2 regions of the Pseudaquabacterium prasiolae genome follow, and region 2 is predicted to be linked to the other one. Evidence: predicted binding sites of a transcription regulator. Region 2 holds the regulator's gene; the other holds the start of a gene.
What was found. The regulator HrcA, encoded in region 2, represses chaperone genes, less so after heat shock. The targets are predictions, from matches to a motif close to TTAGCACTCNNNNNNNNNGAGTGCTAA.
Positions count from the first base shown of each region.

Region 1: the regulator HrcA is predicted to act here: its motif matches at 1,941-1,967, upstream of rpoH (RNA polymerase sigma factor RpoH).

Region 1 covers NZ_JAOCQD020000001.1:1,084,900-1,091,136, forward strand. The annotation lists gene tnpB (IS66 family insertion sequence element accessory protein TnpB) at 20-355, opposite strand; gene tnpA (IS66-like element accessory protein TnpA) at 352-789, opposite strand; gene rpoH (RNA polymerase sigma factor RpoH) at 970-1,899, opposite strand; gene N4G63_RS04605 (CHASE domain-containing protein) at 2,040-5,321, opposite strand; gene ychF (redox-regulated ATPase YchF) at 5,448-6,237, opposite strand, start outside.
Region 2 covers NZ_JAOCQD020000002.1:1,555,796-1,562,032, reverse strand. The annotation lists gene recN (DNA repair protein RecN) at 1-943, opposite strand, end outside; gene N4G63_RS19095 (NAD kinase) at 1,069-1,944, opposite strand; gene hrcA (heat-inducible transcriptional repressor HrcA) at 2,032-3,057, shown strand; gene N4G63_RS19085 (CreA family protein) at 3,165-3,647, opposite strand; tRNA gene N4G63_RS19080 (tRNA-Ile) at 3,774-3,850, shown strand; gene N4G63_RS19075 (IclR family transcriptional regulator) at 3,887-4,765, opposite strand; gene N4G63_RS19070 (Bug family tripartite tricarboxylate transporter substrate binding protein) at 4,822-5,832, shown strand; gene N4G63_RS19065 (class I adenylate-forming enzyme family protein) at 5,854-6,237, shown strand, end outside.

The sequences.
Region 1 (6,237 bases), on a different contig from region 2:
CAACGCCGGGCCCCGAGCCTCACATCCGCGTGATCACGCTCATCTCTGGCAGACGCTGCCAGGGCAGGCCCACGATCAAGGCGTCGAACTGGCTCTGCGTCAACGACAGCGGCGCCGCCGTCGCCTCGCGCGGCCAGGCGAAGTGACCTGCGTTCAGTCGCCGCGCTGCGCACCACACGCCGAAGCCGTCATGGACCAGCAGCTTGATGCGCGTGGCGCGCGCGTTCGCGAAGAGGTAGCCGTGATGGGCGCGGGCCGCGCCGGTGGTCTGCACGACGCAGCTCATCAGCCGCTCGGCGCCAGCGCGCATGTCCATCGGGGCCGTGCACAGCCAGAGCTGATCGATGCGGATCACTTGAGCAGGCTCGAGCTCAGCTCGCGCAACCAGGACCGACAGTCCTCGGCCGCAGCGGTCGGCCAGCGCACGTTCAGGTGCAGCGGACCGCGGCGAAGCTCGACCAGGATCAACGGCTCGGCGATCGGCGCCGGCTCCCTGGGTGCGACCGCGGTACGCGACACGGCCTTGGACGGTGCGGGCATCTCGACGGCAACGAATTCGGCGGCCGCGCCTGACGGTGCCGGGGTCACTGCGCCGCTCGTCGCCGATGTAGCGGGCATGCTGTCACGCTTGGTGCCGCGACCCGAGCGCCACTTGCGAACGAGATTGGCGTTCAGCCCATGCGCCAGCGCGACCCCGGATATCGACGCACCCGGTTCGGCACAGGCGGCCAGAACCTTGGCCTTGAGCTCGGTACTGTGGCGCCGCCGAGACTTTGAATTGGGATGCATAGGTGTCCACCAATGAATAGGTGGACACCATCCTCAGGCGCCTGTTCCCGGTAAGCAAGGTGGGACGGCGAGCCGCTCACGGTCATCGCGCCAGGCGCCAGGCGCCAACAAAAAAGGGCCACCTCGCGGTGGCCCTTCTTGCTGGCGGCCTTCAAGCGGCCGGTGCCGCGCGGCCTTCGCTCACGCCGTGGCTTCGAGCGATTTGCGCATCTTCTTCATCGCCGCCACCTCGATCTGGCGGATGCGCTCGGCGCTCACGCCGTATTCGGCGGCCAGCTCGTGCAGGGTCATGCCGCCCGAGCTGTCGTCGTTGACCTTCAGCCAGCGCTCTTCGACGATGCGGCGGCTGCGCGCATCCAGCACATCCAGCGCGCGCAGCAGGCCGTCGCCCGACAGCGCGTCGCGGTGGCGGCTCTCGATCACCCGGGTGGGTTCGCTGCGCTCGTCGGCCAGGTAGGCGATGGGGGCGTAGCCGCCTTCGTCGCCGTCGTCGGTCTGCGGCTCGAGCGCCACGTCGCCGCCCGACAGGCGGGTTTCCATCTCCATCACCTCGTCGGGCTTGACGTTCAGCTCGCGCGCCACGCGCTCGATCTCGGCGGCCGACAAGGTGTTGCGATGCACCTGTGCATCACCGGCGTCGCCCTTCAGGCGTTGCTTGAGCGAGCGCAGGTTGAAGAACAGCTTGCGCTGGGCCTTGGTGGTGGCCAGCTTCACCATGCGCCAGTTGCGCAGGATGTATTCGTGGATCTCGGCCTTGATCCAGTGCAGCGCATAGCTGACCAGGCGCACGCCCTGTTCGGGGTCGAAGCGCTTGACGGCCTTCATCAGGCCCACATTGCCTTCCTGGATCAGGTCGCCTTGCGGCAGGCCGTAGCCCAGGTACTGGCGGCTCACGCTGACCACCAGGCGCAGGTGCGACAGCACCAGGCGGCCGGCGGCGTCCAGATCGCCGGCGTCGCGCAGGCGGCGGGCGTAGCGCGATTCTTCGTCCTGCGTCAGCAAGGGCAGCTGGTTCACCGCGGACACGTAGGCATCCAGATTGCCCAGCGAGGGCACCAGGCCCCAGGGGTCACGAACCGACAGTGCAGTGGTGGAGGACAGTTGGGTCATGGTGCTGTTGAGAGCTCCCGCTCCTTTTGGTTCCGTTCATATTAGCACTCAGTCCTGAGGAGTGCTAAGGGCGGGAGATCGGCCGATCCAGGGTCTTTTCGGCGGCTTGATGGCGGTCAAGCCGCGGCCTGGCACCGGGCTCAGGCGCTCAGCTGGGCGTCCAGCACGGCCAGGAACTGCGGCAGGTCGAGCGGCTTGGTCAGGTAGTGGCGGGCGCCGCTGGCCAGCGCCTGCTGCACGCGCGCCGGCGTGGCGTCGGCCGACAAGGCCACCACCGGCACCTGGGCGCAGACCGGGTCGCGCCGGAACTGCTCGAGCAGGTCCAGGCCGTCGATGTCGGGCAGGTGCATGTCCAGCAGCAGCAGGTCGGGCGGGTCGCTGCGCATCGCGGCCAGGCCTTCCAGCCCGAGAGTGGAGACGCTCAGGCGCACCTGCGGGCGCTGCAGCAGGATGCCGCGCAGCACCTCGACATTGGTCTCGTTGTCCTCGATGTAGTGCACATGGCGCTGGCGGTAGCCCGGCACCGGCAACTGGCCGTTGCGCTCGCGCGGGGTTTCACCGTCGGACACCACCGGCGGCGCCACCGGCAGCCGCAGCACGAAGGTGGCGCCGCCACTGCCCGGCGCTGCCAGGCCCGACCCTGATCCCGACACTGGCGCGGCCTGCCCGGCCTGCCCGCGGCCGCGCTCGGCATGCAGGCTGCCGCCCATCAGCTCGGCCAACCGGCGGCTGATCACCAGGCCGATGCCGGTGCCTTCCACCGTGCCGTTTTCGCGGCCCAGGCGGTTGAAGGGCTGAAACAGCTCGGCCATCTGCGCATCACTGAGGCCCAGGCCGGTGTCGCAGACCCGCAGTTCCACCGTCTGGCCGTCGGCCGAGGCCTGCGCGCTCACGATCACCAGGCCCTGGTCGACGTTGTACTTGACCGCATTGCTCAGCAGATTGGTCAGCACCTGGCGCAGCCGGGTGTCGTCGGCCAGCACCTCGGGCACCTTGGCGTCGATGCTCACCTGCAGCTGGATGCCGCGCTGCGCGGCCGCCGCCTCGAGCATGGCGGCGCAGTGCTGGATCAGCGGCGCCAGCGCCAGCCGCGCGGGCTGCAGGCGCATCTCGCCGGCCTCGATGCGCGAGAGGTCCAGCGTGTCGTTGATCATCTCCAGCAGGTGCCAGCCGGCACGCAGGATCTGCGCTGCCCAGGCGGCCTGGTGCGTGGCCAGCGGTTGTCGGCGATCCAGCTCGAGCAGCTGCGCAAAGCCCAGCATGGCGTTGAGCGGCGTGCGCAGCTCGTGGCTCATGCGCGACAGAAACTCGCTCTTGGCGCGGTTGGCGGTCTCGGCCAGCGCGCGGCCCTGCTCGGCGGCCTGGCGGTGGCGGCGCTCGGTGATGTCTTCCATCACCGCCACCAGGCGCTCGGGCCGGCCCACGGCGTCGAGCAAGACGCTGCACTGGGTCTGCACCCACATCTCCTGGCCATCGGGGCGGCGCAGCCGGGCTGGCGGCCACACCTCGGGCGGGCCGCCATGGCGCAGGCGGTGCAGCTGCACGGCGGCGGCGTCGCGGTCTTCGGGCTGCAGCAGGTCGAGCAGGCGGCGGCGCGACAGGCGCTCGCTGCTCAGGCCGGCCATCTCGCGCAAGCGCGGATTGGCCTCGCGGATGCGGCCGTCCAGGTCGCCATAGGCCACGCCTACCGGCGCCTGGTCGAACACATTGCGAAAACGCCGCTCGCTGTCGCGCAGTGCGCTTTCGGTGCGTTCGCGTTCGGCGATCTCGCGCTCGAGTTCGGCCGTGCGCTCGGCCACCGCGGCCTCGATGCGGCGGGTGCGGCCGGTGACCACCAGCAGCAGGCTGGTCAGCAAGGCGGCGGCCGCCAGGCCACCCAGCGAAAACAACCAGGCATTGCCGCGGCCGGTGTCGGGCACCTGGGTGGCGCGGGCGCTGAGCAGCAAATCCCAGCGCCGGCCGGCAAAGGCCAGCGAGCGGCGGTGGCTGAGCTGGTCGCCGGTCTGCACGGTGCCCGGCGCGCCCTCAGGGCGCAAGGCCTTGTCGCAGCCGGGCGGGCCGGCCAGCCGGCGCCGCGTGGCCCCGGCGTCGGCGTCCACCAGGCACCAGTCGAGGTAGGCACGGGCCCCTTGGCGTGCGGCATCCTGCATGGCCTGGGTGCGCAGGGTGACAAAGACCACGCCGCGCAGTGCCGCGCGCCGGGCGTCGGCTTGCGCCACCGGGCTGTCGCCGTACAGCGCACGGTAGACCACCACGCCCGATTCGTCGCCCGGGCGCTGGGTCAGCTCGAAGGGGGCGGTCACGGCGGCGGCATCGGTCAGCGTGGCGCGGTCGATCGCCGCCCGCGCGATGGGCACGCTGCGCGAGTTGAGCCCCAACGCCGCCAGGTTGCGGTCTTCGGGCTCGATGTAGCGGATGGCCATCAGCAGGCCATCGGCCGGCGTGTCACCGTCCCGGCGATCAAACACCCGCAGGCTGCGGCCATCCAGATCGCGCGCGCGCGTCTCGAAGCCCGGCACGGCGTCGCGGGTCAGCCGCTCGGCATGGCCGATGGCCTGCACCGGCAGGGCCATGGCCAGCCAGGGCGCGGCGGCGCGGCGCATCTCCATTGCCGACACGTCCTGCGAGGCCACGAACACGCCGCGCATCGCCTCGAGCGTGTACAGCGCCGCCAGCAGCTGGGCGTCCACCGCGGCCGCGGCCTGGGCCGCGTCGCGCTCGAACACCGTGCGCACGCGCTGCGCCTCCCAGCGGGTGACCATGGTGGCGCCGGCGGTCAGCAGGCAGGTGGCCACCAGCAGCGGCAGCGACAGCGTGAAGCGCCGCGCCGCCCAGTGGGCACGCGGCCGGCCGATCCAGGCCAGCACCATGGGCGCGCCGATCAGCACGCCCAGCGTGTCGCCCAGCCACCAGGTCCACCAGCTCGACAGACGCTCGCCGGCCCCCAGCACGCCGCCCAGGCTGAGGCCCAGCGTGGCCACGCTGGCGCTCACGCCGCAGCCCAGCATGGTCAGCAGGCCGAAGGCCAGCACCTCGCCGGGCTCGCTGAGCGCCGGGGCTTCGGTGCGGCCGCGCATCAGCAGCCAGCGGCAGGCCCAGGCCTGCAGCGTGGCGCCCAGCGCGATGGCCAGCGCCACCAGCCACGAGGCCAGCGTCGGCTCGCTGGCCACGCCATGCGGCCATTGCACGGCCAGGGCGCCCAGCAGCACGCCGGGCAGGGCGCGGCCGCCGTGCACCAGCAGTGCCGCCACCGCCACACCCGAGGCCGGGTACAGCGGCGAGGCGTTCGAGGGTGGAATGGCCAGCAGCAGTGCCAGCTGGCCGGCCACCAGGTAGGCCAGCGCCGTGCCCAGCACCGCGCGCACGGCGCCCCGGCGGCCCAGGCCGGGAACGGCGGTGACGGTGGTGGCGTGTTGGCTCAAGGGCGGCAGTGCAGCGGGGCCGGCGCCGGCACACGCTGCGCATGCACCGGCACCGGCGATGACAGGCGCTTGACCCGCGGGCGGCAGCGCCCTGGTGGCAGGGCCGTCAGCGGTGCAGGCCTGGCCTCAGACGTTGAACAGGAAGTTCATCACGTCGCCGTCCTTGACGACGTATTCCTTGCCTTCGGCCCGCATCTTGCCCACATCCTTGGCACCTTGCTCGCCCTTGTACTGGACGAAGTCGTCAAAGGCGATGGTCTGCGCGCGGATGAAGCCGCGTTCGAAGTCGCCGTGGATCACGCCGGCAGCCTGCGGCGCGGTGTCGCCGATGTGGATGGTCCAGGCGCGCACCTCCTTCACACCGGCGGTGAAGTAGGTCTGCAGGCCCAGCAGCCGGAAGCCGGCGCGGATCAGGCGGTTGAGGCCTGGTTCGTCCTGGCCCATCTCGGCCAGGAACAGCGCCTTGTCCTCGTCTTCCATCTCCGACAGGTCGGCCTCGGTCTTGGCGCAGATGGCCACCACCGGCGCCTTCTGCGCCTCGGCATAGGCCTTCAGGCGGTCCAGCAGCGGGTTGTTCTCGAAGCCGGTCTCCGACACGTTGCCGACAAACATCGCCGGCTTGGCGGTGATCAGGCACAGCGGCTTGAGGATGACCAGCTCCTCCTTGCTGAAGTCGATGCTGCGCACCGGCTGGGCCTGGTCGAGCGCGGCCTGGCACTTCTCGAGCACCTTGACCAGGGCCGCGGCTTCCTTGTCGTTGCCCGAGCGTGCCGCCTTGTTGTAGCGGTGCAGGCTCTTTTCCACCGTGCCCAGGTCGGCCAGGCACAGCTCGGTCTGGATGACCTCGATGTCGGCGATCGGATCGACCTTGCCCGAGACGTGGATGACGTTGTCGTCCTCGAAGCAGCGCACCACG
Region 2 (6,237 bases):
GCCAGCGGCGGGCCAGGCCCATCCAGGCCGACATGCGCGCATCCAGCTCGCCCAGGCGATCGGGGTCGAGTTCGGCGCGGCCCAGGTAGGCGTTGAGCTCGTGGGCCGCGTCGCGCAACTGGGCCAGGGCGCTGTGCAGGGTGTCGATCACGGGCTGCAGGCGGGCATCGTGATCGGCCACGTCGGCCAGTGCATCGAGGGCGCGGCTGGCCAGGGTCTCGGCGCTGGCCTCGTCGTTGTCGGCAATGGCTTCCAGTGCGCCGCGGGCGGCGTCGATCAGCGCCTGGGCATGGGCCAGGCGCTGGTGCTCGGCCGTGAGCTCGGCCCATTCGCCGTCTGCCGGCGCCAGCTTGTCGAGCTCAGCCAGCTGCCAGGCCAGGCGCTCGCGCTCGCGGGCGATCTCGTCTTGCTGTTCGCGGGCGCGGGCCAAAGCCTCGGCGCTGGCCTTGCGGCTGGCAAACAGCGCGGCCAGCGGCGCGGTGTCGATGCCGGCCTGGGTGTCGAGCAGCTCGCGGGCGGCCGCCGCGCGGGTGAGGCTTTGCCAGGCATGCTGGCCGTGGATGTCGAGCAGGTGCTCGGCCACTTCGCGCAGCTGGGCCACGGTGGCCGGGCTGCCGTTGATCCACGCGCGGCTCTTGCCCTGGGCATCGACCGTGCGGCGCAGCAGCAGCGTGGGCTCGTCGGCGTTGGAGTCGAAGCCGGCCTGCTCGAGCCAGGCCAGCAGCGTGGCCGGGCGGTCGAACTCGGCCGTGATGTCGGCCCGCGCCGCGCCCTCGCGCACCACGCCCGACTCGGCGCGGCTGCCCAGCGCCAGCTGCAGCGCATCGACCAGGATCGACTTGCCGGCCCCGGTCTCGCCGGTGAGCACCGAGAAGCCGGCATGGAAGTCGAGCTCCAGCGCCGGCACGATGACGAAGTCGCGCAAGGCAAGGCGGCGCAGCACTCAGGGTCTCCTGGCCGGCACGCCGCAGCGCAAGCCGGCGGTCGCCACGGAAGTGGTCGTCTGGCCGGGCCGCAGGCGGCAACCTTTTGCCGGGCAGGCGGTGCCTGGCCCTTGGGGGGCGAGGCTCATACCACGCCTTCGTACCAGCGCAGCTTGCGGCGCAGCGTGGCGTAGTAGCTCCAGCCGCGCGGGTGCAGAAAGCGCACCTTGTGTGCCGAGCGGCGCACGCGCACCTGGTCACCGTGCAGCAGGCTGGCCAGGCCTTGCATGTCGAAGTTGGCCGAGGCGTCGCGCCCGGCCACCACGGTGATGCGCACCTCTTCGGCGTCGGGCAGCACGATGGGGCGGTTGGACAGCGTGTGCGAGGCGATCGGCACCACCACCCAGCCGGCGATGCGCGGATGCAGGATGGGCCCGCCAGCCGACAGCGCATAGGCCGTGGAGCCGGTGGGCGACGAGACGATCAGGCCATCGGCGCGGATGTTGGCCACGAACTCGTCGCCGATGTCCACGCGCAGCTCGACCATGCTGGCGGTGGCGCCGCGGCCCACCACCACGTCGTTCATCGACAGGCCCTCGAAGAAGCGCTCGCCGTCGCGCCACACCTCGCCCTCGAGCATGGCGCGCGGGTCTTCCTCGTAATCGCCGGCAATCATCGGCGCCAGGGCCTCGCGCCAGTGGCCCAGCGGCACATCGGTGATGAAGCCCAGCCGGCCCTGGTTGATGCCCACCAGCGGCACCTTGTGGCGGGCCAGTTCGCGGGCGATGCCCAGCATGGTGCCGTCGCCGCCTACCACCACCGCCAGATCGCAGCGCGCACCGATCTGCGCCGGGGTGAGCGCGTCGAACTCGGTCATGCCGGTGCTGAGGGCCGTCTCGCGCTCGAGCGAGACCTCGAGCCCTTCGCGCAACAGGAACTGCGCCACCTCGGCCAGCAACGGCCGGATGCCTTCAGCCTGGTATTTGCCTACCAGCGCGGCATGATGGAAGCGGCGCGACATCGTGCCGCGGATTACACCACAGCACCCCTGTGCAAGACCCCCTGCCGCCGGGTGGCGCGGCAGCCGGTCTTGCAGTGAAAATGGGCCATGGACGAGCGTGCCCACACCCTGCTGAAGATCCTGGTCGAGCGCTACATCGCCGATGGCCAGCCGGTGGGCAGCCGCACGCTCTCGCGCGCCTCGGGGCTGGAGCTGTCGCCGGCCACCATCCGCAACGTGATGGCCGATCTGGAAGAGCTGGGCCTGATCGCCAGCCCGCACACCAGCGCCGGGCGCATCCCCACGGCGCGCGGCTACCGCGTGTTTGTCGACACCATGCTCACGGCGCGGCCGGTCAACCCGGGCAATATGCCGGCCGACGTGGCCAGCGTGCGCGACCAGCTGCAGCCCGACCAGCCGCAGCGCGTGATTGCCCAGGCCGCGCAGATGCTGTCGAGCCTGTCGCACTTTGTCGGCGTGGTCACCGCGCCCAAGCGGGCCGGCGTGTTTCGCCACATCGAGTTTCTGCGCCTGGGCGAGAAGCGGGTGCTGGTGATCCTGGTCACGCCCGAGGGCGATGTGCAGAACCGGGTGATCTTCACCGCGCGCGACTACCCCGAGGGCGAGCTGGTGGAGGCCACCAACTTCCTCAACACCCACTACGCCGGCCTGGCGGTCGACGAGATGCGCATGCGCCTGCGCAGCGAGGTGGACGAACTGCGCGCCGACATCGCCACGCTGATGCAGGCCGCCGTGCAAGTGGGCAGTGACGCCATGGCCGACGGCGCCGACCAGGTGGTGATCTCGGGCGAGCGCAACCTGCTGGGCGTGCAGGATTTCGGCCACGACATGGGCTCGCTGCGCAAGATGTTCGACCTGTTCGAGCAGAAGACCGAGCTGCTGCGCCTGCTTGAGAACAGCAGCCGCGCCGAGGGCGTGCAGATCTACATCGGCGGCGAGAGCGGCGTGGTGCCGTATGAGCAGCTGAGCGTGGTGTCGGCGCCCTACGAGGTGGACGGCCGCATCGTCGGCACGCTGGGCGTGGTAGGCCCCACCCGCATGGCCTACGAGCGCATGGTGCAGATCGTGGACATCACCGCGCGCCTGGTCGGCAATGCGCTGAGCCAGCGGTAGTGGGGCACCCGGTTGCGCGGGTACGCGGAACCAACCGCCGGGCGGGTAGGCCGGTCAGTTGGACGGTCAGCTTGTGGCGGCCCGGCGCTTGACCGGCGCGCTCCGACTCACTTGAGTGGAATCGGCGTCGCGCGATCCACCGCCACGGCGGTGACCGCGTTCTGCGGCGAGCCGTCGATCAGCCGGTCCGAGTAGGTGAGGTAGACCAGGGCATTGCGCCGGGCGTCCACGATGCGCACCACGCGCAGTCGCTTGAACACCAGGCTGATGCGCTCGCTGAACAGCTCGTCCTGCCGGGGCAAGGGCTTCGGAAACTGGATCGGCCCCACCTGCCGGCAGGCGATCGACGCCTCGGCCTTGTCTTCGGCCAGGCCCAGCGCACCGCGCACGCCACCGGTCTTGGCCCGCGAGACAAAGCAGGTGATGCCCGGCACGGCCGGATCGTCATAGGCCTCGACCACGATCTTGTGGTCGGGGCCGATCAGCTTGAAGGCGGTGTCCACCTCGCCCAGCTGCTCGGCCATGGCGGCAGGGCCACAGGCCAGCAGCAGGGTCGCGGCAAGGGTCAGGCAAGGGCGGCGGATCGGCATGTGCAGGCTCCAGGGCGGGGTTGCCGGCATTGTGATGCGGCGCGGCTGCAGCGGCCTGGCAGGCCGGGCCATGCCCGCTGCCAGGCAGCACGCCGGCCGCCGCCTAGAATCGCGCCTCGTCGCTGGGGGCCGTTAGCTCAGTCGGTTAGAGCAGAGGACTCATAATCCTTTGGTCGTTGGTTCAAGTCCAACACGGCCTACCAACCAGCGCCCCGCTGCACCGGGCGCGACAGCCGCCGTCACACCGCCCCCAAGGCCTCGTCCATCAGCCCGGCAATCAGCCGCTGGCGCTGGCGGGTCATGCGGTCCATCGATGCCGCCACGCTGATGCCGGCCAGCGGCTGGCCGTTGGCATCGCGCAGGGCGCGGCCCACGCCCAGCACGCCTTTCACGGCGTGGTTGCCCACCACCGACCAGCCGCGCTCGCGGGTGCTGCGCACCAGGATGCGCAGGCGCTCCACCGTCATGCCGCCGTAGCGGGCCAGTGCGTCGCCATGCGAGGCGATGGCCGCGCGGGCCTCGGCCTCGGGCAGGGCGGCCAGCAGGGCCAGGCCGGCGGCGCCCACGCCCAGTGGCTGGCGGCTGCCCACCTGCACGGCCAGGATCTGCACCGGGTAGCTGCCGATGTGCCGCGCCACGCACCAGGCGCTGTGGCCCTCGCGCACCACCGCAAAGGCGGCATCGCCGCAGCCGGCGCTCACCTGGGCCAGCACCGGGGCCAGGCGCTGCGCCATCTCGGAGGCGATGTCGCTCAACTGGCGTGCACCGCGCAGCTGGGCGGCCGGGGCGGCCACGTAGTGCCAGCGGCCGTGGCGCTGCACGTGGCCGCAGTCGGTCAGCGTGGCCAGCAGGCGGTGCACGGTGGCGCGCTCCAGCGCCAGCGCGCGGCACAGGTCCACCACGCGGGCACCGGCCTCGCCGCTGCGCTGCACGGCGTCCAGCAGCTGCAGGCCGCGGCGCAGGGCGCGGCCTTCGGCCTCACGGCTGGGCCTTGCGTTGGCGTGCGCGGGGCTGGCCGGCCCGGCGGCATTGGCCCGGGCCGGCGCAGGGGGCTCCTCGGTGCTAACCCTTGTTTCGTCCGCCTGGCGGACGTTTCTGGGCGATTGGGGGCGTGGCATCGCCAAGAATTTTCGCCGAGATGAGCCCTTGTCGAACCTGCCTCCGGAGACACCCCATGCGCACTGAATCAGCCCCCCCGTTCCGGCCGACGCGACGCCGCGCGCTGGCTGCCTTGCTGGCCACCTTGTCCTGCGGCCTGGCGCACGCGCCGGCCCTGGCGCAGGCCCAGCCCTGGCCGGCCAAGCCGCTGCGCCTGGTGGTGGGCTATGCCGCCGGCGGCGCCACCGATGTGATCGCCCGCCTGGTGAGCCAGAAGCTGGGCGAGGCGCTGGGCCAGACCGTGGTGGTGGAGAACCGCGCCGGTGCCAACAGCAACATCGGCGCCGAGGCCGTGGCCCGTGCGCCGGCCGATGGCCACACGCTGTATGTGTTCACCATCGCCAACACCATCAACGCCTCGCTGTACGACAAGCTGGGCTACGACCCGCAGAAGGATTTCGAGCCGGTGGGCCTGATTGCCAAGGTGCCCAACATCCTGGTGGTGAACCCGGCGCTGCCGATCAAGAGCGTGGCCGACTATGTGAAGTTCGCCAAGGACAAGCCGCAGGGCATCAGCTTTGCGTCATCGGGCAGCGGCTCGTCCATCCACTTGTCGGGCGAGCTGTTCAAGTCGGTGGCCAGGCTCAACATGCTGCATGTGCCCTACCGCGGCAGCGCGCCGGCCGTCACCGATCTGATCGGTGGCCAGGTGCAGTCGATGTTCGACAACGCGCCCTCGGCGCTGCCGCATGTGCAGGGTGGGCGCCTGCGTGCGGTGGCGGTGACCGGCCCGCAGCGCCTGCCGCTGCTGCCCGACGTGCCCACGCTGGCCGAATCGGGCTACGCGGGGTTTGAGGTGCAGAGCTGGTTCGGCCTGGCGGCGCCGGCCGGCACGCCACGCGCCGTGGTGGAGCGGCTGAACAGCGAGCTGAACAAGCTGGTGGCCCTGCCCGAGGTGAGCAAGCGCCTGGCCGAGATGGGCGCCACGCCGGCCACCGGCACGCCCGAGCAGATGCGCAGCTTTGCCGGGGCCGAGCAGCGCCGCTGGCAGGCGGTGGTGAAACAGTCCGGCGCGCGGGCAGACTGACACCCAGGAGGCTTTGACACCATGTTCCCGATCGACTTCTTCTGGCGCGCCGCGGCGCGTTGGCCCGAACGCATCGCCATCGATGCGCCCGAAGGCCTGCTGCGCTATGGCGAGCTGGCGGCCCGGGTGGCCGCGCTGGCCGCGGCCCTGCGCGCGCTGGATGCCCAGGCCGGCAGCCGTGTGGCCATCTGCGCCGGCAACAGCGGCGAGCACCTGCTGGCGCTGCTGGCCGTGCTGGCCAGCGGCAAGGTGTGGGTGCCGCTCAACCCCAAGAGCACGGCCAGCGAGGTGCTGCGCATCGTGCAGGCCACCGAGCCCAGCATCGTGGTGGCCGACCCGGCCTGCGCGCCGCTGATCGCCGGTGCCACTGGCCAGGTGCTGTGGACCAGCACCGGCCCGGCTGAC